2 regions of the Microlunatus ginsengisoli genome follow, and region 1 is predicted to be linked to the other one. Evidence: predicted binding sites of a transcription regulator. Region 1 holds the regulator's gene; the other holds the start of a gene.
What was found. The regulator HrcA, encoded in region 1, represses chaperone genes, less so after heat shock. The targets are predictions, from matches to a motif close to TTGGCACTCGNNNNNNNCGAGTGCCAA.
Positions count from the first base shown of each region.

Region 1 (15,882 bases):
GACTGAGCCCGCGCATGGCGCCGTGAAATGCCGGATTGGTCAGGTCGGGCACCAGATAGCCGACGGTGTGCGTCCGGCCCAGGGCCAGGCTCCGGGCCGCGGCACTGGGCCGGTAGTCCAGCTCGTCCGCCGCGGAGCGCACCCGGGCGGCGATCTGCGGGTCCACGGTCGCCAGCCCGTTCATGACCCGGGAAACGGTTGCTCGCGAAACCCCGGCGCGGCTGGCGACATCGCCGATGGTTGCGCCGGTCGTTCGTCGCGCCGGAGGCATCGACCACCGTCCCTTCGCCCTCGCCGAACCGAATATTGCATGACAGAACAGGAAGTTCTCGGTCAGCCTAACTCAGCTGGTCGTCCAGGTGCCAGTCGTACGGAAGCGCTTGCGTGGCCGCTCCGGCGTCGACTAGAGTGTGAGAAACCGATTACTCGCCAGCCTCGAGGAGATACGTTTCATGTCGTCATCGCAGCGCCGCCGCTACGCCCTGGTGGGCACTGGGTCCCGAGCGCGGATGTATCTGGCGGCGCTGGCCCGCAGCCACGCCGACGTCGGCGAGCTGGTCGCGCTCTGCGAACCGAACCGGGCGAGGGTCGACTTCTATCGGCGCGAACTCGGGCTGGACGCGATCCCGGCCTACTCACCGGATGAGCTCGACCGCCTGTTCGCCGAGACGTCGCCGGACTGCCTGATCGTCACCTCGCCCGACGACACCCACGATCGCTACATCTGCGCGGCGCTGGATCGTGGCATCGACGCGGTGAGCGAGAAACCGATGACCATCGACCGCGACCGGCTGACCAAGATCGTCACCAGTCTCGACGAGTCCGCCGGCGAGCTGACCGTGACGTTCAACTACCGCTACTCGCCGCGCAACTCGGTGGTGAAGGAGCTGCTCGGCTCCGGCGCGATCGGGCAGATCACCTCGGTGCACTTCGAGTGGCTGCTCGACACCTCGCACGGCGCGGACTACTTCCGCCGCTGGCACCGGGAGAAGGCGCACTCCGGCGGCCTGCTGGTGCACAAGTCCACCCACCACTTCGATCTGGTGAACTGGTGGCTCGACGACGTCCCCTCCCGGGTCTACGCCCGCGGCGGGCTCAAGTTCTACGGCGCCGACAACGCCGCCCGCCGCGGCCTCGGCCACCGCCCGAAGCTGAGCCGGGACCAGCCGGCCGGCACCGACCCGTTCCGGCTCGACCTGGCCGCCGACCCGCTGCTGAAGGGCCTCTACCTCGACGCCGAGCACGTCGACGGCTACCGGCGCGACAAGGATGTGTTCGACACCGGCATCACGGTGGAGGACTCGCTCAGCCTGCTGGTCGACTATGCCGGCGGCACGACCATGACCTACTCGCTCAACGCCTTCTCGCCCTGGGAGGGCTACCGGGTCGGGTTCAACGGCACCGAGGGGCGGCTGGAGCTGGAGGTGATCGAGCGCGGTTGGGTCCGTTCGGCCGCCGACCAGCACGACGGCAAGGCCGTGGTCGATCCCAGCGCGGCGCACGACTCCGACGCTGCCCAGGACCGGATCCGGCCGGTGGGCGAGCGGGTCGTTCTGCAGCGGCTCTGGCAGCGGGCCGAGGAGATCGCCATCCCCGTAGGCGCCGGCGCGCACGGCGGTGGCGACGCGATGCTGCTCGACGACGTCTTCCGCGGCGCCGGCGACGATCCGCTCGGGCGGGCCGCCGGCTATCTCGACGGCGTCCGGAGCGTGATCGTCGGCATCGCGGGCAACGTCAGCCTGGCCGAGGGGCGCCCGGTCGACACGGCGGAGTTCGGCCTGTCGCTGCGGTCCGCGGACGCCGAGCCGGCTCCGGCCGGTGCGCGGTGAAGGTCGCCGTCACCGGCGGCAGCGGCCGGCTCGGCCGCAGCGTCGTCGCCGGACTCGTCGAGACAGGGCACGAGGTCGTCTCGATCGACCGGGTGGCCGCCCCGGACGCTCCCGCCGCGGTGAGCCAGCTGGCGGTCGACCTGACCGACTTCGCCGCGACCGTGGCAGCCTTCGGCCGGACCGCGCCGGAAGCCGTCGTGCACCTGGCCGCGATCGCCACCCCGTTCAGTGCACCGGAGCCGGTGATCTGGAACACCAACACCTCGATCGCCTTCCATGTCGTGCAGGCGGCCGTGGCGAACGGCGCGACCCGGGTGCTCGCCGCCTCCAGCCCGACACCGCTCGGCTACGGCAACCCGAACGGCTGGCTGCCGAGCTACCTGCCGATCGACGAACGACATCCGCTCCGGCCGTGGAACGCGTACGCGCTCTCCAAGATCACGATCGAGTCGATCGTCGCCATGTTCGCCGCCCAGCAAGGGAAAGCGGTGGCGCTCGGCTCGTTCCGGCCGTGCTTCGTGATCTCACCGGACGAGTGGCACGGCGCCCCGACCCAGCAGGGACACACGGTCGCCGAGCGGCTGGCCGACCCAGCACTGGCCGCGGTCTCGTTGTTCAACTACGTCGATGCGCGTGACGCCGCGGACTTCGTCGACGTCTGGCTGCGCGCCGCCGCCGACCTGCCGCCGGGCGAGACGTTCTTCGTCGGCGCCGCGGACGCGATGGCCACCCGGCCGTTGGCCGAGCTGATCCCGCGGTTCCTGCCCGGCACCGACGAGCTCGCCGCCGACCTGGTCGATACCGCACCGGCGTTTTCCATCGCCAAAGCCGCCGAGCTGCTCGGCTGGCGGCCCGCCCGCAGCTGGCGAACCGAGCTCGCCCTTCCCATCGCGTCCAACCCCTCGATCCCAGTCGGAGCCAGATCATGAATCTCGACGGCGTGCTGTTCTTCCCGATCACCCCCTTCACCGGCTCCGGAGAGGTGGACGCCGCTCTGCTGAAGGAGCACGTCGCCAGCCGGCTGGACCACGCGCCGGGTGCGGTCTTCGCGGCGTGCGGGACGGGGGAGTTCCATGCCCTGTCGGTCGCCGAGGTGGGCACGGTGGTCTCCGCCGCGGTGTCGGCGGCGGGAGGGCGTACGCCCGTGCTGGGTGGCACCGGAGGACCGCTCGGGCACGCTCTCGGCTGTGCCAAGGTCGCCGCCGACGCCGGCGCCGAGGGCCTGCTGGTGCTGCCGCCGTATCTGGTGAACGCGCCGGCGGACGGTCTGGTCCGGTACGTGGAGACGATCGCCGAGGCGACCGAGCTGCCGCTGATCGTCTACCACCGCGCCAATGCCCAGCTGTCGCCCGCGACGGTGACCCGGCTGGCGGCGAACCCGAGGGTGATCGGCTTCAAGGACGGCGTCGGCGACATCGGCACCACCCAGCTGGTCGTGCTGGCGGTGCGCGACGCCGGTCGAGACGACTTCTTGTTCTTCAACGGCCTGCTGACCGCCGAGCTGACCCAGGCGGCGTTCCGCGCTATCGGCGTGCCGCTGTATTCCTCGGCCGTGTTCGCGATGGCACCGGAGATCGCGAACGGGTTCTTTGTCGCGTACACCGCCGGCGACGACGTACGACGGGAGGAACTGCTGCGTGGGTTCTACCGGCCGCTGGTCGCGCTGCGGGACCAGGTACCGGGCTACGCGGTGTCGTTGATCAAGGCGGGTGTGCGCCAGGGCGGGCTGCCGGTCGGCGGCGTCCGGGCCCCGCTGGTGGACCCGACGCCGGAGCACGAGGCGGCCCTGGCCGATCTGCTGGCCCGCGGGCGAGAGTTGTTGTGAGCGAACCTCAGATCGAGTCGATCAGGACGCGGCTGATCACCCGGAGGCTGTCGCGACCGTGGGGTCCGGACGTGCCGGAGTTGCACGCGATCGTGGTCGAAGTGACGGCGGGATCTTCGTCAGGGCAGGGATTCAGCTGGACCCCGACCATCGGCCCGCACGCGGTGCAGGCCCTGCTCGATCACGACATCACCGCGTTCGCCGTCGGCCGGCCCGCCCGCCCGGAGCTGATCTGGGACGACCTGTGGCGGCATCTGCACGAAGCGGGCGGCGGTGGTCTGACCACGATCGCGATGGCCGGCCTGGATCTGGCGCTGTGGGACCTGCGGGCCAAGGCGGCCGGCGTCGGACTGAGCGAGCTGCTGGGAGTGCGCCGGCGGAGCGTCCGCGCCTACGGCAGCGGGGTGAACCTGCACTACTCGCTGGACCAGCTGACCGAGCAGGCGCATCGCTGGGTCGCCGCGGGCTACCGCGGGGCCAAGATCAAGGTCGGCAGCCCGGACCTCGACCGCGACCTGGAACGGGTCGCCGCGGTCCGTGACATCCTCGGCCCGCAGCGCTGGCTCGCCGTCGATGCCAACCAGCGGTGGGACGTACCGGCCGCCGAGCGCGGCATCCGGGCGCTCCAGCGGTTCGATCTGCATTGGATCGAGGAGCCCGTGCGAGCCGACGACCTGGCCGCGTACCGCTACCTGCGGACCAAGATCGGCCTCCCGCTGGCCTGCGGGGAGAACGTGCACACCGCGTACCGCTTCCGCGAGTTCCTGGCCGCCGAGGCGATCGACGTGGTCCAACCCAACATCGTCCGGGTCGGCGGGCTGACCCCGTTCCTGCGGATCGCGGACCTGGTCCGGACCGCCGACCGGACGCTCGCTCCGCACCTGCTGCCCGATCTCTCGGCCCAGATCGCCTTCAGCCTGCCGGAGGCGGTGTGGATCGAAGAGGTCGAGGATGCTGGACTGGAGGGGTTGGGTTTCGTCGACGAGCCGACACCGGTGCTGCGCCGCGGCGCGGAGCTCGCGCTCGCCGACGACGTCGGAGGCCACCGGGTCGGCGGCCTCGGGCTGCACTTCGGCTGAACAGCTACCGATCACGAAGACCGCAAGGAGAGAAGAATGAGCGCCACCACGACCGCACCCGATCTGGATCAGCTCGTTGCCGCGGCGTCCGCCGCCGCACCGGCGATGGCCCGGGCGACCGGCGAGCAGCGGGCCCGCTGGCTGGAGGCCGTGGCCGACGCGCTGGATGCCGCCGGTGGTGAGCTGGTGCCGATCGCGATCGCCGAGACCCACATGCCGGAGGCTCGGCTGACCGGCGAGGTGGCCCGGACGACCGGGCAGCTGCGCCTCTTCGCGGCGGTCGTCCGCGACGGCGGCTATCTCGAGGCGATCATCGACCATGCCCGGCCCGACGCCACGCCGCCGCAGCCGGAGCTACGCCGGGTGCTGGTCCCGATCGGCCCGGTCGCGGTCTACGCGGCGAGCAACTTCCCGTTCGCGTTCAGTGTGGCCGGTGGCGACACGGCCTCGGCGCTGGCGGTCGGCTGTCCGGTGGTCGTCAAGGCCCACCCCGGGCACCTGGAGCTGTCTCGGCGGACCGCGGACGTGGTCCGCGCGGCGCTGGCCGGGGCCGGCGCGCCGGACGGCGCGTTCGGCCTGGTCGAGGGCCTCGAGGCCGGCCGTGACCTGGTCCAGCACCCGGCGATCAAGGCAGCGGGATTCACCGGCTCGCTGCACGGTGGCCGGGTCCTGTTCGACCTGGCCAACGGCCGGCCGGCCCCGATCCCGTTCTATGCCGAGCTGGGCAGCGTGAATCCGGTGGTGATCACGCCCGCCGCAGCCGCCGCCTCCGCAGCGCAACTGGCCAGCGGGCTGGTCGGCTCCTTCACCCTCGGCGCGGGTCAGTTCTGCACCAATCCCGGCGTCGTGCTCGTCCCGGCAGGCGCCGGGCTCGAGGACGCGGTGGCCGAGGCGCTGGGCGCGGCGAAACCCGCGCCGCTGCTGAACGGGCGGATCGAGGAGGGCTTCCACGCCGGGCTGGAAGCGCTGACCGGGCACGCGTCGGTCGAGGTGATCGCACGCCAGGGCGAGGGTGCGACCGACGAGGTGCCGGCGCCGACCGTGCTGGCCACGACGGCAGCCGCGGTGGTGGCGGATCCGGACACCCTGCTGGCCGAGTGCTTCGGTCCCGTGACCCTGCTGGTGCGTTACGCCGACGAGGCCGAGCGCGACGCCGTGCTCGGCTCGCTGGAGGGCTCGCTCACGGCGACCGTCCACGCGGCGCCGGGCGAGGACGTCCGCGCGCTGGCCGAGACCCTGTCCGGGCTGGCCGGCCGGGTCCTGTTCGGCGGCTGGCCGACCGGCGTCGCCGTCACCTGGTCGCAGCACCACGGCGGTCCGTGGCCGGCCACGACCTCGATCCATACCTCGGTGGGCGCGACCGCCGCCCGGCGCTTCCAGCGACCGGTGGTCTTCCAGGACGCGCCGGCGTCGGTGCTGCCGCCGGCCCTGCAGGACGACAATCCGCTCGGCATCCCGCGCCGGGTGGACGGCACCCTCGTCGTCGGTTAGCTGCTGGTCAGGCTCTCAACCTGCTCCAGCTCGTCGAGAACTTCACGACCCGGTGCAGGGCCACGTCCTCGTCGGCCACCCGTGCGAGGGCCGCGTCGATGCCGGGGACGATCGGGTGAGCGTCCAGGCCCTCTCCCTCCCAGCGGACGTACGCGCTCGGGATCGGTTGCGGGTCCGGCGCGGTCCGGACTGCCTCCATCACCCGCATGAACGCACCGTTGTCGGCGAGCGGGTTGAGCAGCGCCGTGCCGTCGGTGCGGGCGGCGATCAGGTCGGCGAGCAGATCGCTCCGCTCGTGCTCGGTGGTCACGGTGCCGCCGTCGTGGGTCCAGTGCACCCGGTCCAGGGTGTAGTCCAGCCGGATGCTGCCGGTGCTGCCGTAGACGGTGACCGACGGCGGCCGCTCGGTCTCGGCGCACAAGGTGAAGGCGCCGATGACGGTCGGACCCGCCTCGGTCTCGATCCGGACCGACGACGTGTCGTCGGCCTCGATGTCGTTGGCGCGGAACAGTGCGAGGTCGATCGACGTCACGTCGACCGCTCGTCGCGCGCCGGCCAGGCGCAAGGCCGTCGCGGTGGCGTGCGCCAGCGGGTTGGTGATCACCCCGTCGACCACGGGACGGCCGTCCAGGCTGCGCTTGCCGGCCCACGCCGCGCGCTGCCAGTAGGCCCGGCGCCGGACCCAGGTGCCGACCGCGCCGAGGTGGCTGACCGTGCCGATCGCGCCGGACGCCACGAGCTGGTCGACCCGCTCCAGTGCCTGCGAGCCGAGGCTCTGGAAGCCGACCTGACACAGCCTCCCGGTCTCGGCGGAGACCGCGAGCAGGGCCTCGAACTCGGCCAGGGTGGTGGTCGGCGGCTTCTCCAGCAGCACGTCCAGTCCGGCCCGCAGCAGCGTCGTCGTCATCGCCGCGTGGGTATGCAACGGCGTACACAGCACCGCGACGTCGAGCGCCAGATCCGCGGCCAGCAAGGAATCCAGGTCGGTGAACCACCGCACGTCGTCGTCGGCGGCCGGCGTCTGTGGCTGCGGTGGCCGTGGGTCCACCACCGCCACGAGCCGCCCCACGCGCCCGGCGTTGAGCACGTGGGACGCCCCGTGTCCGTGGATGCCGATGACTGCGATCCTGGCCGCCTCGGGCGCCATGCGATCCTCCTCGCCGGGCGCTCCCGCCGACTGCGAAAGCGCTTACGTTGAGTTCAGCATAGCCCGACGGCCCGCTTCCTCGCCAGTCGGCGAGCGGTCAGGACGTCTTCTTGCGCGTGCTCTTCGCGCGGGCCGGCTCGACTCCCGGCGTCCAGTTGAGCACGCTGGCCCGCTCCATGAACTCGTCGGTCGTGATGTCACCGCGGGCGAAGCGCTCGGACAAGATCTTGCGTGCCTCGAACTCCGGAGAGGTGCGCGCGGCGACCCACGGCGGTGCGGAGATCCGGCCGGTGCGGACCAGATAGAACAAGGTGCCGGCGACGAGCAGCAGGAACAGCAGGAACATGAGTCCTCCCAGGAACGGTGCGAACGAGAAGGCGTGGGCGGGGTCCGGTCCGCCCGGTGGAAAGTGGTGATGATCCATGGCTGCCAGCCTGCCCTCGGGCCGGGCGTCCCGCATCGCCCCGGAAGCGACAGTTCGCGTACGTCGACGGACGTACGACGGCTACGCGATCCGGCCGATGCATCCACCCGCCCGGCTCGCCTAGGCTCGGTGGCATGCCGGGTGCCGACTTCCGCCGGGTGCTGCCGATCGACGCGGCGCTGGGCGTCGCCGTCGGCTCACTCGCCTGGGCGAGCACGCGCTGGCAGCAGTGGTGGGACGACGGGCGCCCACGGGGCGGCCCGCCGATGCGGATGGGTGGCGGCCCGCCGTTCCGGCGACCCGACCCGAACCTGGTCTCGACCGCCTGGTCGCTGCCGTGGCTGATCGGCGTCGGTATCGCGGTGCTGGTGGTCGGGCTCGCACTGCGACGGGTCTTCCCGCGCTCGGCGTACCTGGCGGTGGTGGCCGGGACCACCGCGTTCCTGGCCGCGGGTGGTCCGTACGGTCCCGCGCTGCTCGCGCCGGCGCTGGCCGTGCTGGCGCTGGCCGACCGGCTCCCACTGCGGGCGTGGCTGCCGTGGCTGGCGGCGCTGCCGGTGATGATGTCCGCCGGCTTCTGGCGGCAGCCGTACGGCGGCCTGCTCGACGCCGCGGTCTTGCCGGCGGCGCTGTTCGGCTCGGCGGCCGTCATCCTGCCGGCGCTGTTCCTGGTGCTGCGCCGATCGCGGCGCGACGCGGAGGCGCGCGAGCGGGAGGCCGAGCGGGACCGGTACGTCTACGCCGAGCGGATGCGGATCGCCCGCGAGGTGCATGACGTGGTCGGGCACAGCCTGTCGGTGATCAACCTGCAGGCCGGGGTGGCCCTGCACGTGCTGGACCGGCGGCCCGAGCAGGTCGCCGCCTCGTTGGAGGCCATCCGGTCCTCGAGCAAGGACGCCCTGGCCGAGCTGCGGCAGACCCTCGACATGTTCCGCGAGGACGGACCCGAGCCGACCGCGCCGCAGGCCGGCCTGGACCGGCTCGGGGACCTGGTCGCGGCCGTACGCGCGGCCGGGCGGAACGTGGACGTCCGCACCGACGGCGACATCGGCACCGGCGGTGACATCCGGGCCGGCGGGGACATTGGGGCCGAACTTCCCGCCGCCGTCGACCACGCGGCCTACCGGATCGTCCAGGAGGCACTGACCAACGTCGTCCGGCACGCCGCGGACGCACCCGCGTCGATCGACATCGCCCGTCGGGACGACCGGCTGCTGATCACGGTCAGTGATCACGGACCCGTCGTCCGGCCCGAGAAACTGCTGTCTGGCAACGGGATCCGGGGAATGCAGGAGCGCGCGGCGGCGGTCGGCGGCCGGGTGGACGTACGTCCTCGGCCGGGCGGCGGGGTCGAGGTCAGCGCCGTGCTGCCGGCGGTCACCATGCCGGTGGATGCATGATCAGCGGCGAGACGATCAGTCTGGGCATTGCCGATGATCAACAGCTGATCCGGATGGGCCTGCGGGTGCTGGCCGAGTCGGAGGACGATCTGAGGCTGTCCTGGGAGGCCGAGGACGGCCGGCAGGCGGTCCGGCTGGCCCGGGCGGACCCGCCGGACGTGATCTTGATGGATATCCGGATGCCCGGCCTGGACGGCATCGAGGCGCTCCGCCAGATCGTCGCCGCCCCGGAGACGGCCGGCACCCGGGTGGTCATGCTGACGACGTTCGAGTCCGACGAGAACGTCTTCGCCGCGCTGCGCGCCGGTGCGGCCGGCTTCCTGGTGAAGGAGACCGAGCCGAACGACCTGCTGCGCGCGATCCGGCTCGCGGCGGTAGGGGAGTCGCTGCTGTCGCCGTCGGTGACGAGGCGGGTGATCGAGACCTTGCAGGGCGGCGCCCGGACCCGCCGGGTGCACCCCTTGCTGAGCAGCCTGACCGAGCGCGAGCGCGAGGTGCTGGCCCTGATCGGCGAGGGATGCAACAACGCCGAGATCGCCGAGCGCCTGGTGGTCAGCCCGGCCACCGCCCGTACCCACGTCAGCCGGATCATGGTGAAGCTCGGCGCCCGCGATCGCGCCCAGCTCGTCGTGATCGCCTACCAGTCCGGCCTCGTCTGACCCCCGTTCCCGGAGTTGTCAGGTTCTCAGCGCGCTATAGCTCGCTGAGAACCTGACAACTCGCCCGTGGTCGGGACGCCGAGCGCGATCAGGTCCCGGGCGACTGACCCCGGATCCAGCCGGATCTCGAAGTTGGTGGCCCGGAGCACCCGTCGCCGGCTCACCACGATCGCGCGCTCCCTGCGCATGTCGGCCTCCCAGTGCTCGACCTGCATATGGTGACCACCATCGATCTCCAGCACGACGATCTCCCCGTTCGACAGCTCCCACTCGGCGTCGAGATAGCGGGAGCGGCCCGAGGGATCCCTCCGGCGGGCCTGCCGGGTCGGTGGCTTCAGGTTGAAGCGCCGGCACATGCGCGTCAGATCCTGTTCGCCGAGCGTGTGCGCACCGCCCGCCGCCTCCTGGACCGCGAGTCGCATGTAGGCCCGATGGCGGACCCGTCCGACCTCCTCGAGCGTCCGCTCGAGGTCGGCGACCGAGCAGATCCGTCGCTGGACGGCTGCCGTCACCATGAGGCACGCGAATCGCGGATACGGTTGCCACGCACCGGCGTCGACGGCCGATCGCGCGGGATGGGTACGCGGCGGACCGCCCCGTCTCATGATGTCGTCCGGCGATAGCCGCCGCGACTCGTGAATACGCACACCGGGCAGCGGCGTCGGGGTCGACCCACGCACGACGATCAGGTGGATCAGCGATGCCTCGGCCGCGATCGGGTCCATGCCGGCGAGCTCGAGCGCTGTGTGACTACCGATGGCGGCCGGCGGCGGCGCGTCGAGGACCGCAAGCCAGATGAGCTGGGCGCGGGTGGGAGGGGCGTTCTGGAGGAGGACGACGTTGTCTCCGATCGCGGTCCAGCGACTCGCTGTGACCTGCGCGGCGACGTAGCCGCGGGGGACATTGCAGGTGTCGAACTGGCGTCGGTGGATCGCTCCGAGCTGCCGGCGAGCAAGGCTCGCCAGGGCCGGAAGGTGTTCTGTGGCCGCGTACATGTCGGACATGCTCGGCCCGATATCGGCGTCCTCAGGTTCGCGGAATGCAATCTGTGGATAACTCCCCATTGCCCCCGAGTTGTCAGGTTCTCAGCGAGCTATAGCGCGCTGAGAACCTGACAACTCGGAGGAGGGGGGAGGTCAGGCGAGTGGGAGGGTGGGGCGGCGGGGGCCGGAGCGGACCTGGGCGAGGGCGGTGTCGAGGCCTGGGCGGACCGCGTCGAAGGGGAGCGCCCAGGTGCCGCGGGACTCGGCCTGCTCCGCCGAGACGCCGAGGCCGGCGAGCCGGCTGATCTCGCCCGAGACGGCCGCGACCCGGCCGCGCTGCTCGAACACGAACTCGCGATCCACCGGCGAACCGTGGCCCGGCACGGCCCGGGTGGTCGCGGTCATCAGTCCGATCAGGCCGTCCAGGGTGGCGGGCCACTCGTGCGCCCAGGAGTCCGCCCCGTACGAGGGCGGTCCGGCCGACTCCACCAGGTCGCCGGCGAGCACGAGATCGGCGTCCGGGACCACCAGGACCAGATCGCCGTCGGTGTGCCCGCGGCCGAGGTGCACCACCTCCACCCGTCGGCCGCCACCCAGGTCCAGGGCGGCGGCCAGCGCCAGCTCCCGGGTCGGCAGCGCCAGCTCGGTCGCGGCGAACCCGAGCCGATCCGCCTCCTCGGCCGCGGCCGCCGAGGCCAGCCGGGGACGTACGCTCTCGTGCGCGATCGTCTCCACCCCGGCGAAACCGGCCAGCCCGAAGGCGTGGTCGTGGTGCCAGTGGGTGGCGACCACCGCCGCCAGCGGCCGATCGGTGACCGACCCGACCGCGGCGCGCAGCGCCCGTCCCTGGGCGGGCGACGACCCTGCATCCACCACGACCGCGCGATCGGAACCCACGACCAGCGCGAGGTTGACGCCGGCGGGCTCGGCCACCAGCACGTGTACGCCCTGAGCGACCGCGTGCCAGTCGCCGAGCTTCGCTGCGGGGAAGGGTGTGCTCACCGCGATAGACTGGCACTCCGTCTGTCCGAGTGCCAAAGCGGACCCGGCGGCGACTCGATCCCGGAGGAGGTGGAGAACCCATGGACGACCGCAAGCTGCAGGTGCTGCGCGCCATCGTCGCCGACTACGTCTCCACCCAGGAGCCGGTCGGGTCGAAGGCGCTCGTCGACCGACACGATCTCGGTGTCTCGCCGGCGACCGTCCGCAACGACATGGCCGCGCTGGAGGAGGAGGGCTACATCACCCAGCCCCATACCAGCGCCGGCCGGATCCCGACCGACAAGGGCTACCGGCTGTTCGTGGACCGGCTGGGCAGCGTCAAGCCGCTGTCGCCGGCCGAGCAGCGGGCGATCGTGACGTTCCTGTCCGGGGCGATCGACCTCGACGACATCCTGCTGCGCACCGTCCGGCTGCTCGCCCAGGTGACCCAGCAGGTGGCCATCGTGCAGTATCCGACGCTCAGCCACTCCACCGTGCGCCACGTCGAGGTGGTGTCGCTGACCACCAGCCGGGCGCTGCTGATCCTGATCACCTCGACCGGCCGGATCGAGCAGCGGGCGCTGGAGCTGCCCGAGCACGACGAGCAGACGCTGGCCGAGCTGCGGGCCCACCTCAACGCCGCCACCGTCGGCAACTCCTCGACCCAGGCGGCCGCCCGGCTGCAGAAGCTGGTGGACGAGCTGCCGCCCTCGCTGTCGGTGATCGGGCAGGCCGGGATCGCCGCGCTGCTGGAGATGCTCGGCAGCGAGAGCTCGACCCGGGTCGTGGTCGGCGGGATGCCGAACCTGACCCGGTTCGGCCAGGAGTTCGAGACCGCGGTCCGTCCGGTGCTGGAGGCGCTGGAGGAGCAGGTCGTGCTGCTGAGGCTGCTCGGTGAGGCGAGCACCGACGGCGACGTCACGGTCCGGATCGGGCAGGAGAACCCGTTCAAGGAGCTGCAGACCACCTCGCTGGTCGCGAGCCCCTACGGCAGCCAGGCCGACGCCTTCGCCACCCTCGGCATCGTCGGTCCGACCCGGATGGACTACCCCTCGACCATGGCATCGGTCCGCGCCGTAGCTCGCTACGTCGGACGCTTCCTATCCGAAGGATGAATCAACACACGATGAGCTCGGACTACTACCAGATCCTCGGCGTGCCGCGAGACGCGTCGGCCGAGCAGATCAAGAAGGCCTACCGCCAGCTGGCGATGAAGCTGCACCCCGACGTCGCGACCGAGGCCGACGCCGGTGATCGGTTCAAGAAGGTCGCCGAGGCGTACGAGGTCTTGTCCGATCCGAAGAAACGCGACCTGTACGACCGCGGCGGCGACCCGCTCGGCGGCGGCATGGGCGGCGGGTTCACCGGCGGCTTCGGCGCCGGTGGGTTCGGCACCAGCGGCTTCGACTTCACCAACCTGGTCGACGCGATGTTCGGCCAGACGGCGTCGCGCGGCCCGCGGTCGCGGGTCCGCCGCGGTCAGGACGCGCTGGTCCGGCTGGACCTCGAGCTGGCCGAGGCGGCGTTCGGGATCACCAAGCCGCTCCGGGTCGACACCGCCGTGCTCTGCCCACGCTGCTCCGGTTCCGGCTCGGCCGAGGGCTCGGAGCCGGTGACCTGCCAGACCTGCCACGGTCAGGGCGAGGTCACCCACGTCCAGCGCTCGTTCATCGGCGACATCCGGACCACCCAGGCCTGCCCGACCTGCCGCGGCTACGGCACGGTGATCCCCGACCCGTGCCCGGAGTGTGCCGGCGACGGCCGGGTCCGCTCGACCCGCACCATCAACGTCAAGATCCCGGCCGGGGTGAGCACCGGCAACCGGATCCACCTGTCCGCGCACGGCGAGGTCGGTCCCGGTGGCGGCCCCGCCGGCGATCTGTACGTCGAGCTGAACGTCGCGCCGCACGAGGTGTTCCGGCGTGAGGGCGACGATCTCGAGGTGGTGGTGAAGATCCCGATGACGGCGGCCGCGCTGGGCACCGAGGTCGACGTCGCGACGCTGGAGGCCGATCTGCCCGACGCGAGCGCGGAGACGTCGACGGTCAAGGTGAGCGTGCCCTCCGGCACCCAGTCCGGCACCCGGATCGCCGTGGACGGCAAGGGAGTGCCGCGGCTGCGCGGTTCGGGTCGCGGCCAGCTCGGGGTCACGCTGCTGGTCCAGACGCCGACCCGGGTGGACGACGAGCAACGCGAGCTGCTCCGCCAGCTCGCCGAACTGCGCGAGGAGACGCGGCCCGAGGTGACGGTGCAAAAGCACGGACGGGGCGTGTTCGGCCGGCTGCGGGACGCCTTCGCCGGGCAGTGAGTACGAATCTTGAGTGATGCGGTCTTCCTGATCGAGGAGCTCGGCACACCAGCGATCGGCGATCGCGTCCGGCTGGACGGCCCGGAGGGGCGTCACGCCGTGAAGGTACGTCGGATCCGGGCCGGCGAGCAGCTGGTGATCGCCGACGGCCGGGGCCGCGGCGTCCGCGGTGCGGTGGTGGAGCTCGATGCCGGCGCGCTGAGCATCGAGGTGGCCGAGGTGCTGGTCGAGCCGACGCGACAGGTGCGGTGGGTCGCCGCGCAGGCACTGGCCAAGGGCGATCGCGACGAGCTGGCGATCGAGATGCTGACCGAGACGGGCGTGGACGAAGTGATCCCGTGGCAGGCGTCCCGGTCGATCTCCCGATGGGGCGCCGATCGGGTCGAACGGGGACTCACCCGCTGGCGGTCCACCGTTCGCGAGGCGGCCAAACAGTCCCGCCGGCTGCGGGTGCCCGAGGTGGCAGACCCGCTCGACACCCGTCGGCTCGCCGGGCGGGTCGCGACTGCCGCGCGCGCGCTGATCTTGCACGAGGAGGCGGGCGAACCGATCGGCGCGGTGAGCGTACCGGACGAGGGAGAGGTCTTGGTGATCATCGGGCCCGAGGGTGGTATCGCGCCCGGGGAGCTGGAGCTGCTGACCGGTGCCGGAGGACGCGCCGTGTCGCTCGGCGACACCGTGCTGCGCACATCGACTGCCGGCGTCGTCGCGCTGGCCGCGCTGAGGTTGCGATGACCGTGCGGATGGTGTGCCCATCGACAGGCTCAGGGCACGTGGTCGGCGACGTACGTGCCCTGAGCTTGTCGAAGGGCAGCCACCGATGAGCCCGATCAGGCTGGGCGCGCCCGAGCCCGTCGACCACCAGCGCCCGCAACGGATCTCCGCAGACCCGGGGTTCGGCTTCGAGGTCGGCAGCCGGCTCCCGGGGCAGCTGGGCCGAACCGGCGTGATCACCACCCCGCACGGGTCGATCCGCACGCCGGCCTTCGTCGCCGTCGGCACCAAGGCCACGGTCAAGTCGGTGCTGCCGGAATCGATGGCCGCGCTCGGCGCGCAGGCGGTGCTCGCAAACGCCTATCACCTCTACCTTCAGCCCGGCGCCGACATCGTCGACGGGGTCGGCGGCCTGGGCCGATTCATGAACTGGCCGGGTCCCACCTTCACCGACAGCGGCGGCTTCCAGGTGATGAGCCTGGGCGTCGGGTTCAAGAAGGTGCTCGCGATGGATACCTCCGGGCTGGCGAACGACGACGTGATCGCCGAGGGCAAGACCCGGTTGGCCGCTGTCGACGACGACGGCGTGACCTTCACCTCCCATCTCGACGGCAGCCGGCACCGGTTCACCCCCGAGATCTCGATGCGGATCCAGCACCAGCTGGGTGCCGACATCATGTTCGCCTTCGACGAGCTGACCACCCTGATGAACACCCGCGGCTACCAGGAGCACTCGGTGGGGCGGACCCACGCGTGGGCCGCGCGGTGCCTGGCCGAGCACCGACTGTTGACCGAGCAGCGCCGGCACCGGCCGTACCAGGCGCTGTTCGGCGTCGTCCAGGGCGCGCAGTACGAGGACCTTCGCCGGGCCGCCGCTCGCGGCCTGGCGCAGCTGGACGTCGACGGCCAGCGCTTCGACGGGTTCGGCATCGGCGGCGCGCTGGAGAAGGCCAACCTCGGCACGATCACGGGCTGGGTCAGCTCCGAGTTGCCGGAGGACAAGCCACGGCACATGCTCGGCATCTCCGAGCCGGACGACTTC
Region 1 is NZ_BAABAB010000010.1:280,121-296,002, forward strand. It holds gene ABD747_RS08480 (LacI family DNA-binding transcriptional regulator) at 1-271, opposite strand, end outside; gene ABD747_RS08485 (Gfo/Idh/MocA family protein) at 453-1,829, shown strand; gene ABD747_RS08490 (NAD-dependent epimerase/dehydratase family protein) at 1,826-2,758, shown strand; gene ABD747_RS08495 (5-dehydro-4-deoxyglucarate dehydratase) at 2,755-3,654, shown strand; gene ABD747_RS08500 (mandelate racemase/muconate lactonizing enzyme family protein) at 3,651-4,733, shown strand; gene ABD747_RS08505 (aldehyde dehydrogenase (NADP(+))) at 4,770-6,224, shown strand; gene ABD747_RS08510 (Gfo/Idh/MocA family protein) at 6,232-7,371, opposite strand; gene ABD747_RS08515 (SHOCT domain-containing protein) at 7,469-7,795, opposite strand; gene ABD747_RS08520 (hypothetical protein) at 7,794-7,919, shown strand; gene ABD747_RS08525 (sensor histidine kinase) at 7,930-9,195, shown strand; gene ABD747_RS08530 (response regulator transcription factor) at 9,192-9,854, shown strand; gene ABD747_RS08535 (hypothetical protein) at 9,881-10,858, opposite strand; gene ABD747_RS08540 (MBL fold metallo-hydrolase) at 10,991-11,839, opposite strand; gene hrcA (heat-inducible transcriptional repressor HrcA) at 11,920-12,933, shown strand; gene dnaJ (molecular chaperone DnaJ) at 12,945-14,126, shown strand; gene ABD747_RS08555 (16S rRNA (uracil(1498)-N(3))-methyltransferase) at 14,136-14,861, shown strand; gene tgt (tRNA guanosine(34) transglycosylase Tgt) at 14,947-15,882, shown strand, end outside.

Region 2 (15,882 bases), on a different contig from region 1:
CGACGTACGACATCGTGCAGCGCACGGCGTGGGCGGAGATCCTGCCGGGGCTGAGCACGGAGATCATGGGCTACGACGGGCTGCTGCCGGGTCCGACGATCCGGGCGCGTCGCGGCGAACGGGTGCGGATCACCCACCGCAACCGGCTGACCGTGCCGACCGTCGTCCACCTGCACGGCGGGCACACTCCGGCCGACAGCGATGGCTACCCGATCGACCTGGTGCTGCCCGAGATCGAGGGTGGCGCCCACCATGGTGGCCTGCACACCGACGAGACCGGGGTGATCACCAAAGGCAGCCGGACCTACGACTATCCGAACGACCAGCCGGCGGCCACGCTGTGGTACCACGACCATCGGATGGACTTCACCGGTCCGCAGGTGTGGCGCGGCCTGGCCGGCCTGCACCTGATCACCGACGAGGTCGAGGAGGCGCTCGACCTGCCCGGCGGCGACCGCGACATCCCGCTGATGATCATGGACCGCTCGTTCGGAGCCGACGGCTCGCTGCGCTATCCGGCCCTCGATCCGGAGCTGGCGGATCCGCCCGGCGTCTACGGCGACTACGTCGCGGGGGTGCTCGGGGACGTGATCTTGGTGAACGGCCGGCCGTGGCCCGAGCTGGAGGTCGACGCGGTCCGCTATCGCTTCCGGATCGTGAACGCCTCCAACGCGCGCCGCTATCGGCTCGCGCTCGACCCGCCGCCGCCATCGGGGCCGTCGTTCGTCCAGATCGGGTCGGACGGCGGGCTGCTGGACGCGCCGGTCGGCCACGACACGATCCAGCTCGCCGCGGCCGAGCGGTTCGACGTGGTGGTCGACTTCGGCGCATACCCGGTCGGCACCGCGATCACCGTGACCAACGCGCTCGGGGTCGGTTCGACTGATGCGGTGCTGCGCTTCCGGGTCGTGCGCGCGGCCCGGGAGACGAGCCGGGTGCCGGCCCGACTGGCCGAGATCGAGCCGCTGGTGCCGGCCCCGGGCGCGACGGTCCGCGAGTGGAGGTTCAGCCGCGGCGGCGCCGGCGGGCCGGCCCACTGGGTGATCAACGGGCTGGCGTTCGACCCGAGCCGGATGGACGCGCGACCGCGGCTCGGCGAGGTCGAGATCTGGCGGTTCCAGACCGACCTGCACCATCCCGTGCACGTGCACCTGTCCCCCTTCCAGGTCCGCCGCCGCGGCAATCGCGGGCCCGGCGAATGGGATCGCGGCTGGAAGGACACCATCGACCTGGCGCCGCTGGAAACCGCCGAGGTGGCGATCCGCTTCGACGACCACGCCGGACGGTTCCTGCTGCACTGCCACAACCTCGAGCACGAGGACATGATGATGATGTCCGCGTTCGAGACGGTCCGCTGAGCGCGGAGCACCCCGCGCCTTGACAGCCGTGTCACGCTCGGAAGGTGCGGACAGAACTGATCGACAAGTGGGTACGCGCCTTTGTCGGCGACACCGCGGTAGTGGACACCCGGCGACCGCTGCTGTTCTGGGAGGACGCGTTCCCGGTGCCGAACTACGCGTACGATCCCGCCGACGTCCGGACCGACCTGCTGGTGCCGAGCCGCAGCGAGCCACCGAGCGGGTTCGATTTCTTCGAGCCGCGCGGTCCGGTCTCCCAGATGTACGACCTCGTGCTCGGCGACCGGACGTTGCCGCGGGCCGCCTGGCAACGCGACGACCCCGCCTTGGCCGACAGGCTCGTCGTGTCCTGGCGCCCCGGCCTGCTGGATCGCTGGCTGGAGGAGTCGGAGGAGGTAGGTGGGCATCCCCGCGACCCGTACAAGCGGGTCGAGGCGCTGGCGAGCACCCGCCACGTCGTGGTCTCGCTGGACGGCGTCACGCTGGCCGACACCACCCGACCGGTGCTGCTGTTCGAGACGGGACTGCCGACGCGCTTCTATGTACCCGAGGAGGATCTGGTCGCGGAGGCGCTCGAGCCGAGCGGGGCGCACAGCTTCTGTCCCTACAAGGGCCGGGCGGATCGCTACTGGAGCGTCCGCGGCCGTCCGGACGCCACCGACATCGCCTGGTCGTACGCCCAGCCGTTCCCGGCCGTCGGCAAGGTGGCCGGTCGGGTCGCGTTCTACAACGAACTGGTCGACATCAGCGTGGACGACGTACCCCTGCAGCGCCCCGACTCGGTGTTCCGCCGCCGCGAGCACCGGCCGGCGGCCGACTGAGCGGGAGCGTCAAGCGCGACGACCGCGGACGATCTCGACCGTGCGAGCGCCGGCAAGCACACCGACGACGGCGGTGATGGCCAGCAGGAACAGCTGGAAGCCGAACAGAGCTGGCGACAAGGCCGAGTTTCGCAGCCCCCCGTCGAAGAAGCCCGAGAGAATGCTGGCAGCGCAGGCCACGGCGAGCAGCCCGGCCGCCCAGGCGGCCCATCGGCGGTCGGTGCGCACACTCAGCCAGGTCAGCAGGATCTGCCCGAGCATCATCGGCATCGGGGCCGCCAGCAGCGCAGCGCTGCTCCAGGCCGTCTCCCAGGCCTTCAACCCGGCGGCGATGCTGAGGAGTCCGCCGGCCAGATCGGTACTGATCAGCGCGCCGACGGCGATGACGAGACGCCGGCTGACTGGCGACAGTCGGCGACGGCGCTGACGGTCTCGATCCACGACGGCGCGAGCGGGTTCGGTCTGGGTCATGGTCCACTCCTTCGCGAGGGCTTGCCTTCGTTCCCACTCTCGTCCTCACCACTTGGCGGGCCCTTGGCCCCGGCTTGGGCCCACGGCCCGGCGGGCTCGCCTAGCCTGGACCGGTGAGGACCGGACGGGTCCGCGCCGAGTGCGGTCGACGCGACGCGCTGCTGTGGGTGGTGCTGGCGGCGGCCCTACTGCTCGGCGGCTGCACGTACTCGCGGCAGGAACCTGGACTGTTCCGTCCCCGGCCGTCGGACCCGGTCAGCATGGTCTCGGTCGGGCCGGAGAACCTACCTCCGGAGCCGACCAACCGGCAGCTACCGGTGCTCGGCGAGCAGATCTGGACGACCGCCGACGAGCTTCCGATCACCGTCCGTTTCGCGGTGCACGCCGTCCGGCGGGTGCCCGGAGCAACCGTGCTCGACTGGTCGGTGACGCCGCTGCCGTCGGCCGGCCTGCGAACCGGCGATCGCACTCCCCGCTCGATCGACCTCGGGCTCGACCGCGACGACAACGGCGATCAGCGGATCTATCTGGTCGACTCGGCCGGACGGGTGTATCGACCGCTGGCGCACAAGGGCGACGAGGACTTCCACCACTGTCTGTGCACACCGTTGTGGGTGGCCCAGCTCGATTTGCGGATCGGCGAGACCAGGCTGCTCCAGCTGGCGCTGGCACCCCTGCCCGCCGGGGTCGATCAGGTCGACGTCGTGCTGGCCAATTCCATCCCGTTCTGGCACGTCCCGGTGACGGCCGACGGGATGGTTCCGCTCGCCGCGCGGTCGGTGGACCTGACCCGCCCGCCGGAGCGTACGGCCGCCGTGTCGTCTGTGCTGCCGTTCACCGAGTCCGACCGGCCGCTCGGCCGGCGCCGGTCCATCGAGCTTCTCCGGGTCGAGTCCGGGCCGTCCGGCACCGCCCTCAGCTGGCAGATCGGCTCCCGGCAGGACCAGGTGTTCCCCGCGTTCTCGTTCGGCTCGCCGCCGGTCGCCGCCTCCTTCGGAGCGACCCCGCGGCTGCGCACCACCAATGTCGCCAGCGGGCCCGTGCTGCGAGTCGGCTCGCGGAGTGCGGTCCTGCACGCGCGATGGATCACCAGCGACCAGCCCGCGCCGGGGTATCGCGAGTGCCTGTGCAGCCACTTCGGTCTGTGGGCCGCCGGGTTACGCAACGCCGGCGGCGTGGCCACGGTCGTCACGGTCTATCCGCCGCTGCCGACCGGCACCCGCCACGTCGAGGTCGAGCTGCCGGGCCTGACGACCGTCGACGTACCCGTCGCTCCGCCGGGCCTGGACCCCGATCGCGCGATGCTCGGCGTCGGCCGGGTGATCGTGCCGACCTGGACGTACGACACCGCGAACCCGCCCGCCGGCTGGCAGACCAGCGACTGGCCGACCCCGCTGCCGGATCCGGCCCAGCTGCGCGACTACATGGCCAGCGTGGACCGGCTGGTCGATCAGCCCCACACCGGCTGACCCGCCCGCCCCGGAAAGTTCGGCCGGGACGAGCCGGACTCCGGGCGGGGACGTACGCGCTCGGCAAGAAACGCGAAACAGGGGGCGACCCCGAAGGGGCGCCCCCTGTTCAGGGCGTTTCAGCGAGCGAGCCTGGACTCAGAAGTCCATGCCGCCCATGCCACCGTCGCCACCGGCCGGCATGGCCGGAGCCTTCTCCGGCTTGTCGGCGATGACGGCCTCGGTGGTGAGGAACAGCGCGGCGATCGACGCGGCGTTCTGCAGCGCCGAGCGGGTCACCTTGGTCGGGTCCGGCACGCCGGCGGCGAGCAGGTCCTCGTACTCACCGGTCGCGGCGTTCAGCCCGTGACCGGCCGGCAGGCCCTTCACCTTCTCCGCCACGACGCCGCCCTCGAGGCCGGCGTTGATGGCGATCTGCTTCAGCGGAGCCTCCGCCGCGACCTTGACGATCTGCGCGCCGATGGCCTCGTCGCCGGTCAGCGACAGGTTCTCGAACGCCAGCTTGGTCGCCTGCACCAGAGCCACGCCGCCACCGGCGACGATGCCCTCCTCGACGGCCGCCTTCGCGTTGCGAACGGCGTCCTCGATCCGGTGCTTGCGCTCCTTGAGCTCGACCTCGGTGGCCGCGCCGACCTTGATCACGGCGACGCCGCCGGCCAGCTTGGCCAGCCGCTCCTGGAGCTTCTCGCGGTCGTAGTCGGAGTCGCTGTTCTCGATCTCGGTGCGGATCTGGTTGACCCGGCCGGCGATCTGGTCGGAGTCGCCGCCACCCTCGATGATGGTGGTCTCGTCCTTGGTCACCACGACCGAGCGAGCGGAGCCGAGCAGCTCCAGCCCGACGCCGTCGAGCTTGAGGCCGACCTCCTCGGAGATGACCTGGCCGCCGGTCAGGATGGCGATGTCGGTCAGCATGGCCTTGCGGCGGTCGCCGAAGCCCGGCGCCTTGACCGCGACGGACTTGAAGGTGCCGCGGATCTTGTTCACGATCAGCGCGGCCAGGGCCTCGCCGTCGACGTCCTCGGCGATCACGACGAGCGGCTTGCCGCTCTGCATGACCTTCTCCAGCACCGGCAGGACGTCCTTCAGGTTGCTGATCTTGGAGTTGACGATCAGCACGTACGGGTCGTCGAGCACGGTCTCCATGCGCTCGGTGTCGGTCACGAAGTAGGGCGAGATGTAGCCCTTGTCGAACCGCATGCCCTCGGTGAGCTCGAGCTCCAGACCGAAGGTGTTGGACTCGTCGACGGTGATGACGCCTTCCTTGCCGACCTTGTCCATCGCCTCGGCGATGATCTCGCCGACGCTCGGGTCACCGGCGGAGATGGAGGCGGTGGCAGCGATCTGCTCCTTGGTCTCCACGTCCTTGGCGGCGGCGGCCAGCTGCTCGACGACGGCGGCGACGGCCTTCTCGATGCCGCGCTTCAGGCTCATCGGGTTGGCGCCGGCGGTCACGTTGCGCAGGCCCTCACGGACCATGGCCTGGGCCAGCACGGTCGCGGTGGTGGTGCCGTCACCCGCGACGTCGTCGGTCTTCTTGGCGACCTCCTTGACGAGCTCGGCGCCGATCTTCTCGTACGGGTCCTCGAGCTCGATCTCCTTGGCGATGCTCACACCGTCGTTGGTGATGGTGGGCGCACCCCACTTCTTCTCGAGCACGACGTTGCGGCCCTTCGGGCCGAGGGTCACCTTGACGGCGTCGGCGAGCTGGTTCATGCCCCGCTCGAGGCCGCGTCGCGCCTCGGTGTTGAACTGAATGAGTTTCGACATTGTCCTCCGCGAGTCCTCCCGCGTTCAGGCGGCTCGGGAGCCGCCAGCTGGTTGACATGATGGTCTCGGATAACCCCACCGGCAGTGCCCGCGACGGTCGCCCCGGAACCGGGACTCACTACCCACGAGGTGGCACTCTCACCTGGAGAGTGCTAATCCTGTTTTAGCACTCTACCCCATCGAGTGCAAAGGCCCTGGGCGCGGGTTCGGGGGCTCGTACGGCCTCGGCAGCCGCCCCGGGACGTGGTGACCACTCCCAGCCGTCATCACACGAGTGTTACCCGACGCCGCTACGGTGTGCACGTGTCCGTGAACGATCAGTCCGCCACGCCCGTCTCGCCGAACGCCGCCGGCGAGGCCGCCGTGAAGTTGAAGGCCAGCCACCCGCTCGCCCTGGCTCCGGTCACGTCGCCGGCGAGCTCGGTGGACGGGTTCATCCGCGAGTTCCTCCGCGAGCTCAACTTCGGCCAGGGCGTCGCACTGTCATTCTCCTCCATCAACGACCAGTACCTCGCGCTCGCCCGCACGGTCCGGCACTACCTGATGGCGCGGTGGTTGGGCACGCTGCGCCGCCAGTTCGAGACCCAGGCCAAGGGCGTCGCGTACCTCTCGGCGGAGTATCTGCTCGGCCGGCAGCTGGGCAATGCGCTGCTGGCCACCGGCCTGACTGACATCGTCGAGGAGGGCCTGGCGAAGTGCGGGATCGACCTCGCCACGCTGCGCGCGCAGGAGGTCGAGCCGGGCCTCGGCAACGGCGGTCTCGGCCGGCTGGCGGCCTGCTTCATCGACTCCCTGGCCACGATGAGCGTGCCCTGCGTCGGATATGGCATTCGATACGAGTACGGGATCTTCCGCCAGACCTTCGAGGACGGCCGCCAGGTCGAGCAGCCCGACAACTGGCTGGCCCTGGGCTCGCCGTGGGAGTTCCCGCACCCGGAGGCCGCCCAGATCGTCAACTTCGCCGGCCATACCGAGACGTATGAGGAGGACGGCACCGTCCGGAGCCGCTGGATCCCGGGCTGGAGCGTCCAGGCGATCCCCTACAACTACATGGTGCCGGGCTACCAGAACGGCCGGGTGAACACGCTCCGGCTCTGGTCAGCGGTCGCCACCAACGCCTTCGACCTGCGCATCTTCAACTCCGGCGACTACGCCGAGGCCGTCCGCGCCCAGACCTTCGCCGAGAACATCTCCAAGGTGCTCTATCCGGAGGACTCCACTCCGCAGGGCAAGGAGCTGCGGCTGCAGCAGCAGTACTTCTTCGTCTCCGCCTCCATCCACGACTTCATCGACAACGTGCTGCCGGCTGACTTCGACCTGACCCACCTCCCGGATCGAGTCATCTTCCAGCTCAACGACACCCACCCGGTGATCGGCGTGCCGGAGCTGATGCGGGTCCTGGTGGACGAGAAGGACTTCGACTGGGACGACGCCTGGGAGATCACCAAGAAGTGCTTCGCCTACACCTGTCACACCCTGCTCCCCGAGGCGCTCGAGGTCTGGTCGGTCGATCTGCTCGGCCGGCTGCTGCCGCGGCACCTGGAGATCATCTACCGGATCAACGACGAGTTCCTGGACGAGGTCCGCGAGCGGTTCGGTGACGACGAGCTGCGGATCCGCCGGATGTCCATCATCGCCGAGCACCCCGAGCGGTCGGTCCGGATGGCGTACCTGGCGACCGTCGCCGGCTCCAAGGTCAACGGGGTCGCCGAGCTGCACTCCCAGCTGCTCCGCGACAAGGTGCTGCCGGACTTCGACGAGTTCTATCCGGGCAAGTTCATCAACGTCACCAACGGCGTCACCCCGCGGCGCTTCATCCGGCTGGCCAACCCGGCGCTGTCGGAGCTGATCACCGACGCCCTCGGGGTGGGCTGGCTGACCGATCTCGAGCGGCTGCGCGAGCTGGAGCCGTACGCCGAGGACGAGGAGTTCAAGGAGCGCTTCCGCGCGGTCAAGGCGCACAACAAGCGTCGGCTCAGCCGAGTCCTCGTCGATCGTGACGGGACGTCGGTCGACGACGACCACCTGCTGGACGTGATGGTCAAGCGGCTGCACGAGTACAAGCGGCAGACCCTGAAGCTGCTGCACATCGTGACGCTGTACGACCGGATCACCTCCGGCGAGGTGAAGCCGGCCGACATCGTGCCGCGGACGTTCATCTTCGGCGCCAAGGCCGCCCCCGGCTACCGGATGGCGAAGGAGATCATCCACCTGATCAACGCGGTCGGCTCGGTGGTGAACGCCGACCCGGCGGTCGAGGGCCGGCTCAAGGTGCTCTTCCCGCCGAACTACAACGTCACGCTGGCCGAGAAGGTCATTCCGGCTGCCGACCTGTCCGAGCAGATCTCGCTGGCCGGCAAGGAGGCGTCCGGCACCGGCAACATGAAGTTCGCCCTGAACGGCGCGCTGACCATCGGCACCGACGACGGCGCCAACATCGAGATCCGCGAGCTGGTCGGCGACGACAACTTCTTCCTGTTCGGTCTGCTGGAGCCCGAGGTCGAGGCGCTCTATGCCAAGGGGTACGTCCCCAGCTCCTTCTACGAGTCCGACGAGGGCCTGCACCGGGCGATCGACATGATCGCTCGCGGCACCTTCTCCGGCGGTGACCGGGGCGTCTTCGACGGGCTGGTCTCCAACCTGCTCTACGACGACCGGTTCATGGCACTGGCCGACTACCGCGCCTACATCGACGCGCAGGACGAGGTCGACAAGGCCTATCTGGACGAGGACCGCTGGACCCGCTCGGCGATCCTGAACGTCGCCCGGACCGGCTTCTTCTCCTCGGACCGGTCGATGCGGAACTACATCGACCGGATCTGGCACACGCCGCCGTCGTTCTGAACTGCTCCGCTCGGGCAAGCCCTCGCTCCGCGCTCCGCTGCGCTCGAGGCCCGCTCGTTCGTCGTGTTTCGTGATGGAACGGAAAAGCGTGTTCCATCACGAAACACTCCTGCACTCGCGGGCGCGCAGCGTCGGTGTGGGGCGGGATGTGCGCTGAGCCTGTCGAAGGGCACCCCTGCGACCTCAACACGTGCCCTGAGCCTGTCGAAGGGCACACCCGCCACCCCCCACACGTGCCCTGAGCCTGTCGAAGGGCACACCCGCCACCACACACGTGCCCTGAGCCTGTCGAAGGGCACACCCGCCATGACGGAAGCGGACACTCGGACTCGTCTGGTGCGTGACGGCCGGCGTGTCGGGCTCATATCCGGACACTCGGGCCCGTCTGGTGCGTGACGGCCGGCGTGTCGGGCTCATATCCGGACACTCGGGCTCGTCTGGTGCGTGACGGCCGGCGTGTCGGGCTCATATCCGGACACTCGGGCCGAAATGTGATCCTCGGCCGGCCGGCTGGGCCCCGTACGCGCCGAATTGCATATGCGGGGAATGCAATCGGGCGACGGTGAGTTGTCGCCTGTCGTGGCGGAGACCGAGGTGCGACGAGCCGACGTAGGGCTGCGATCCGAGCGCGGTCCGGTGCTGCTCAGCATCATGCTGGGCGTCGGGCTGGTCGCGATCGACTCGACCATTCTCGCCACCGCGGTCCCCTCGATCGTCCGCGACCTGGGCGGGTTCGCCCAGTTCCCCTGGCTGTTCTCGATCTATCTGCTCACCGCCGCTGTGTCGACGCCGATCTTCGCCAAGTTCTCCGACATCCACGGGCGCAAGCCGGTGATGCTCATCGGTGTCGCCCTGTTCGTACTCGGCTCGATCCTGTGTGGGTTCGCCTGGAACATGACCGCGCTGATCGTGTTCCGCGGGCTGCAGGGGCTCGGCGCCGGTGCGATCCAGCCGACCAGTATGACGATCATCGGCGACCTCTACAGCCTCGCGGAGCGGGCCAAAGTGCAGGGGTACGTCGCCAGCGTCTGGGCGATGTCGGCCGTCGTCGGCCCGACCCTCGGCGGTGTCTTCTCCGACTTCCTCACCTGGCGCTGGATCTTCTTCGTCAACGTCCCGCTCGGGGCGCTCGCGGCGTGGATGCTGTTCCGGCACTTCCACGAGGACGTCAACCGCGGTCGGCACACCATCGACGTGGCGGGCGCGGTGTTGCTCACCTTGGCCAGCACGATGCTGATCTTCGGGCTGCTCGAGGGCGGCGTGCTGTGGTCCTGGCTGTCACCCTGGAGCATCGGCGTGCTCGGCGTGGGTGTGCTGCTGCTCGCCGCCTTCGTCGGCGTGGAGCGGAAGGCGGCCGAACCGATCGTGCCGGGCTGGGTGTTCCGCCGCCGGCTGTTGGTCGGTGCGAACCTGACCAACCTGGCGGTCGGCGTGATGCTGATCGGCCTGACCTCCTACGTCCCGCTGTACGTCCAGGACGTCCTCGGCACGAGTGCGCTGGTGGCTGGCTCCGCCCTGGCGGCGCTGACCATCGGCTGGCCCATCTCCGCCTCGCTGTCGGGCCGGATCTATCTGAAGATCGGCTTCCGCAACACCTCGTTGATCGGGTCGGTGATCGCCGGCGCCGGCGCGGTGCTGCTGATCCTGTTGAACGCCGGCAGCAGCGTGTGGTGGGTGGCGCTGACTTGCTTCGTCATCGGTCTCGGGATGGGCCTGGTCGCCAGCCCGACGCTGGTCGCCGCGCAGTCGTCGGTGGACTGGAGCAGCCGCGGCGTGGTGACCGGCACCAGCATGTTCGCCCGCTCGATGGGCAGCGCGGTCGGCATCGCCATCTTCGGCGCGATCGCGAACGCGGCGATCGGGACCCAGTCCCACGGCAGCACGAGCAACGGCGTGCCACCCGCCATCTTGGAGCCAGCCCTGCACCAGGTCTTCGTGGCCGCCGCGCTGGTGGCCGTGCTGATGCTGGTGGCGGTGGCGATCATGCCGCGCCGCGCCCCCGGCGCCCTCGCGTGACTGTGCTCTGCCGGCGGGCGCCGGTCACCTGACCCCGCCGCTTCCCCCATCCCGCCCCACCCCGGAAACTGTGCAGCTGTTGCAGCGACACGCCGGTGAAGACTGCAACAGCCGCACACTTTCCGAGCTCGGGCGGAGCGGAGCAGCCCGCGGCGAGGTGGCGTCACAGGCAGCAGAAGGGGGCGCCGAGGACCGCGAGGCGGCGGCGCAGAAGCGGGGCGCGCGGAGCGGGCGCGGGCCCACATCATTAGCCGGCGAGTTCGGCGACGATCGGTACGACGTCGGCGATCGAGTCGACGATCCGGGTCGGGCGATAGGGGAACCGGGCGACGTCGTCTCGCCGGGTCGACCCGGTGAGCACGAGCACCGTCCGCAGGCCGGCCTCGATCCCGGCGATCACGTCGGTGTCCATCCGGTCCCCCACCATCACGGTGGACTCCGAGTGCGCCTCGAGCTGGTTCAGCGCCGAGCGCATCATCAGCGGGTTGGGCTTGCCGACGTAGTACGGCTCGATCCCGGTGGCCCGGGTGATCAGCGCCGCCACCGACCCGGTCGCCGGCAGCGTGCCGAACGGGGAAGGTCCGGTCGCGTCCGGATTGGTGGCGATGAAGCGGGCGCCACCCTCGATCAGCCGGATGGCACGCGTGATCGACTCGAACGAGTACGTCCGCGTCTCCCCCAGCACGACGTACTCAGGATCGCGGTCGGTCAGCACGAAACCGGAGTCGTGCAGGGCCGAGGTCATGCCGGCCTCGCCGATCACGTACGCCGAACCCCCCGGGCTCTGGTCCGCCAGGAACTTCGCGGTCGCCAGCGCGGACGTCCAGATCGCACTCTCCGGCACGTCGATGCCGCTGGATCGCAGTCTCGCCCGCAGATCGCGGGCGGTGAAGATGGAGTTGTTGGTCAGCAGCAGGAACCGGCGGTCATGCTGTTGCAGGGTCCGGACGAAATCGGCGGCACCGGGGATGGCGGACTCCTCGCGGACCAGCACGCCGTCCATGTCGCTGAGCCAGCAGGCGACCGGCGGCCGCGGGTGCGGTTCAGGATCAGTCATGGCTTCACCCTGCCAGGTAGCCTCGACGCCGTGCGAGAGGGACTGCTGAGGACCGCGGCCGTGGCCGCCGTCGCGCTGGTGGCCTCGACCGGATGCACCGGCGCCACGGCACCGAGCCCGCGCGACCCGGCGTCGCCCAGCCCGTCCGCCGGCTCGGGCGCGACGTTCGGCACCGGACTCGGCCATCCCGGCTCCGACGGCCTGATCGTGCGTCACCTCGACCGGAGCGGAGGAATCAGCACGCTCCGGGTCGAGGACTTCCCGCGCTGACCGAGCGGTCGCCGGACCGGGCGGAGGAACCGGGTCAGCCGGGTGGCGGCAGCGTCACCCCGAAGCCGGCGACGGCGAGCCGCAGCAGCACCTGACCGGGCGCCTGTAGATCGGCGATCTTCGCGGCGCTGAGCACCTCCAGCTCGGCGAGCCGGCGATCGTATGCCTCCGGACCGGCCAGCCGCGCCGACTGCAGCTCGACGGTATTGTGCCACACCTTCAGCCGCGCCTCGCGCAGGAACCGGCGGGACGCCTGCCGGTTGGCGGGCGTGAGCAGCCGGTCGAGAAGCCGCCGCCGGCCGCCCAGCTCGGCGTCCTCCGCCGAAACCCGGGAGGCGAGCACGGTGTCGATTCGTTCGTGGTCTCGCCGCCGGCTCGCCATCAGGGCAGGATCGGCGAACTCCGCGTCGGTGATCGTGGCCAGCAGCGACTGCGGCAGGTCGTAGTTCACGTGCGCGTTGATCCCGAACAACAGCTGGCGCAGCGCCGGCGTCTCCGGCGGCGCCGCGAAGGCCACCCGCCACGGCCGCGACGGCCGCCCGTCGGCGAGCTCGGCCCGCAACGCGGCCAGGTACAGCCCGGCGAACGCCACGTCCCAACGCTCGACCCAGCCGCGGTCCTCGAACATCCCGTCGGCCGCCGCCGCACCGACGGCCGCCGTGGTCCGCCGGTAGGTCGCCACGAAGACGCGGTGATGTTCCAGCCGCGGCGGCAGCGCGTCCAGGCAGGCCTGTAGCTCCGCCATCACCTCCTCGATCGGATCTCTGCCGTGCGCACTCGGGTCCTTCACAGCGGAGATCTTCCTCCTGTCGGCGCCCCGGGACAGCCGGTTCGCGACTATCCTGCGGGGCAGGGGCAGGGGCAGGGGCGGGCGGCGGAACGGCGGCCTGATGGCGAGGAACGGACCAGGCGAGCGGGTCGGTGACGACCGGATATTGCCGTACGTGCGGGTGCTGTCCGCGATCATCGTCCCGTTCCTGGTGCTGGCCTTCGTCGTGCTGTATGTCTTTCCCGGCGAGACCGGACGACTGTTCGCCTGGCCGATCAAGGCGACGATGACGTCGATGACGCTCGCGTCGGCCTACCTCGGCGGCGTCTACTTCTTCACCCGGGTCGCGCTGCCGTCCGGTCCGAGGGGTTGGCATCAGGTCAGCACCGGATTCGTCGCGGTCGCGGTGTTCGCGACCTTGCTCGGCATCGCCACCGTCGCGCACTGGCAGCTGTTCAGCCACGACAAGCTCGCGTTCTGGCTGTGGGCGGGGCTGTATCTGACCACGCCGTTCCTGGTCGTCGGCGGTTGGCTGGCGAACCGGCGCAGCGCCGGACCCGGACCCGCCGACGGCCAGCTCCTGGACGTCCGCGCCGCTCGGGCGATCGGGGTCGTCGGGGGCCTGGCGCTGCTGCAGGGGATCGTGCTGTTCGTGGCGCCGGCGATCATGATCCCGCACTGGCCGTGGCCGCTCACCCCGCTCACCGCACGGGTGGTCGGGGCGATCTTCTGCCTCGGCTGCGCCGGCCTGAGGACCTGGCGCGACCGGCGCTGGTCCTCGATCGCCCTGCTGCTCGACGTCAGCGTGATCATGATCGCTGCGATCCTGCTCGCGGCGATCCGGGCGCGGCACGAGTTCGACCCGACCCGGCCGCTGACCTGGCTGCTGGCGGCCGGCTTCGTCGCCGTACTAGCCGGGGCCCTCGGACTCCGCTCGGTGATGCGCCGGCGGGGCCGGGTCGGCGCGGCGCGCTGACCGGAGCCGGGCAGACTCGCGCCATGGACCCGCTGCCCGACCCGGCGCTCGTCGTTCTCGTCGGTGCGGCGGGGTCGGGCAAGTCGACCTGGGCGACCCGGCACTATGCCGCTCCCGAGATCGTGTCGTCCGATGCCCTGCGGGCCGTTGTCGGCAGCGGCCCCGCGGATCTCGACGCCTCGTCGGAGGCGTTCGCGCTGCTCGACCAGATCGTCTCGGGTCGCACCCGGCGCGGCCTGACCACGGTGATCGACACCCTGGGCCTGGATCGCGACCGGCGGCTGCGCTATCTGGCGCGGGCCCGCGAAACAGGTTTGCCGGCCGTCGCGGTTGTGTTCGCCATCGAGGACCGGCTGTGCCGGCAGCGCAACTCCGCCCGCGACCGCCCGGTGCCGGCGCCGGTGCTGACCACTCAGCTCAAGGCGGCCCGGGCGACGCTGGATCTGGTCGCGGAGGAGGGCTGGGACCGGGTCGTCGTGGTGGACCAGGGTGTCGCGGAGGTCACGATTGCCACGCCGGCATCGACCCGGCCGGAGCCCGCGGCACCCGGTGCCGGCCCGGAACTGATCTTGCAGCTGTCCCGGTTCCCGTGGGGCGAGGACCCGCAGGGCTGGCTGACCGCGATCGCCCGCCGCGCGGACGAGATCGGCCTCGCCGGGATCGCGCTGATGGACCACCTGATCCAGATCCCGCAGGTGGGGCGCGCCTGGGACCCGATCCCGGAGCCGTGGGTGACGCTCGGCGCTCTGGCCGGCCTCGGCACCCGGCTGAGACTCGGCACGCTGGTCAGCCCGGTGACCTTCCGGCCGGCAGGTGTCACGGCGAAGGCGGCGGCGACGTTGGACGTGCTGAGCGGGGGCCGCGCCTTCCTCGGACTCGGCGCCGGCTGGTGGGACCGCGAGCACGCCGCGTTCGGGCTGCCGTTCCCACCAGCCGGCGATCGGCTGGACCGGCTCGAGTCGACGATCGAGACCTGCCGGGCCCTGTGGTACAGCGGCACGAAGGCGTACGTCGGTGAGCGGGTCAGCCTGCCCGAGACGACCTGCTATCCCCGACCGGCCGGCGCGCTGCCGATCATCGTCGGTGGAACCGGCCAACGTCGCACGCTGCAGATCGCGGCACGTCGGGCCGACGGCTGCAACCTGCCGTCGGCGGACAGCGAGCGCCTCGATCAGCTGCTCTCCGTGCTGCGCCGGCACTGCGCGGAGGTCGGCCGCGATCCAGCGACGCTGTCGGTCACGGTGCTGGACCTGCCCGTCGTCGGCGTCGACCGAGCGGACGTGGCCCGCCGGGTGGAACGGCTGCGGGGACGCACGTCCGCGGCCGCCTTCGCCGCCCGCCACCACGCCGGCACCGCCGACACCCATCGGCGCCGGTATGCCGACCTCGCCGATCGCGGAGTCTCGACCGTCTTCCTGGCCCCGGCCGACCTCACCGGTCCGGACGACCTGGACCGGCTTGCGCCTCTGGTCCCACGCTGACCGGCGCCGAGCACGTGCCGGTGGAGGCTACCCGGCAACGGCTCGACGGGGTCCACCGGCGCCGAGACCTCACGGCTTCTCGGCGGCGCCAGCCAGGATCCAGTGCACGGGGTGGTCGCGGTCGGACTCGTAGCGACACTGCAGGCCGGTCCGCACCCGGTCGCGGAGGTGCCGGCCGAGCCACGGATCCGCCTCGGCGATCCTGGCCAGCGCAGCCACGATCGCCTTCCGGACCGCGACCCGGGCTCGCTCGTCCACCGAGCCGGTGCTCCGGTGGCGGCCGCCCAGACCGCTGCCGCCGGCGAGATACGTCTCGATCGCCGAGCGCTCCTCGCGGAGATCGGCCCGGTCGTCCTCCGCGAGCTCGGCATCCAGTTCCGCCAGCCTGGCGGCCAGGAATCGCCGCGACTCGTCGTCGAGCACCTCCAGCGAGCCCTGCCGGATCTCGGCCGCACCGCCGAGTCTGATCGCCGGCACATCGGTGTCGGGCCGCCCGACCAGGGTGTGCAGGTGGGCCAGCCCCCGCAGCTGCGGCAGGACGAACGTGGCACCCTCCCGCCCGACGAGCCACAGCCCGCCCGGC
Region 2 is NZ_BAABAB010000051.1:85,128-101,009, forward strand. It holds gene ABD747_RS24980 (multicopper oxidase family protein) at 1-1,358, shown strand, start outside; gene ABD747_RS24985 (DUF427 domain-containing protein) at 1,403-2,179, shown strand; gene ABD747_RS24990 (hypothetical protein) at 2,189-2,650, opposite strand; gene ABD747_RS24995 (hypothetical protein) at 2,764-4,119, shown strand; gene groL (chaperonin GroEL) at 4,258-5,886, opposite strand; gene ABD747_RS25005 (glycogen/starch/alpha-glucan phosphorylase) at 6,190-8,730, shown strand; gene ABD747_RS25010 (MDR family MFS transporter) at 9,310-10,746, shown strand; gene ABD747_RS25015 (HAD-IIA family hydrolase) at 10,994-11,803, opposite strand; gene ABD747_RS25020 (hypothetical protein) at 11,834-12,073, shown strand; gene ABD747_RS25025 (DUF5995 family protein) at 12,108-12,863, opposite strand; gene ABD747_RS25030 (hypothetical protein) at 12,964-13,818, shown strand; gene ABD747_RS25035 (LLM class flavin-dependent oxidoreductase) at 13,842-15,299, shown strand; gene ABD747_RS25040 (hypothetical protein) at 15,369-15,882, opposite strand, start outside.
Region 2: groL (chaperonin GroEL) is a predicted target of HrcA. The motif match lies at 6,050-6,076, and genes of this name have one in related genera.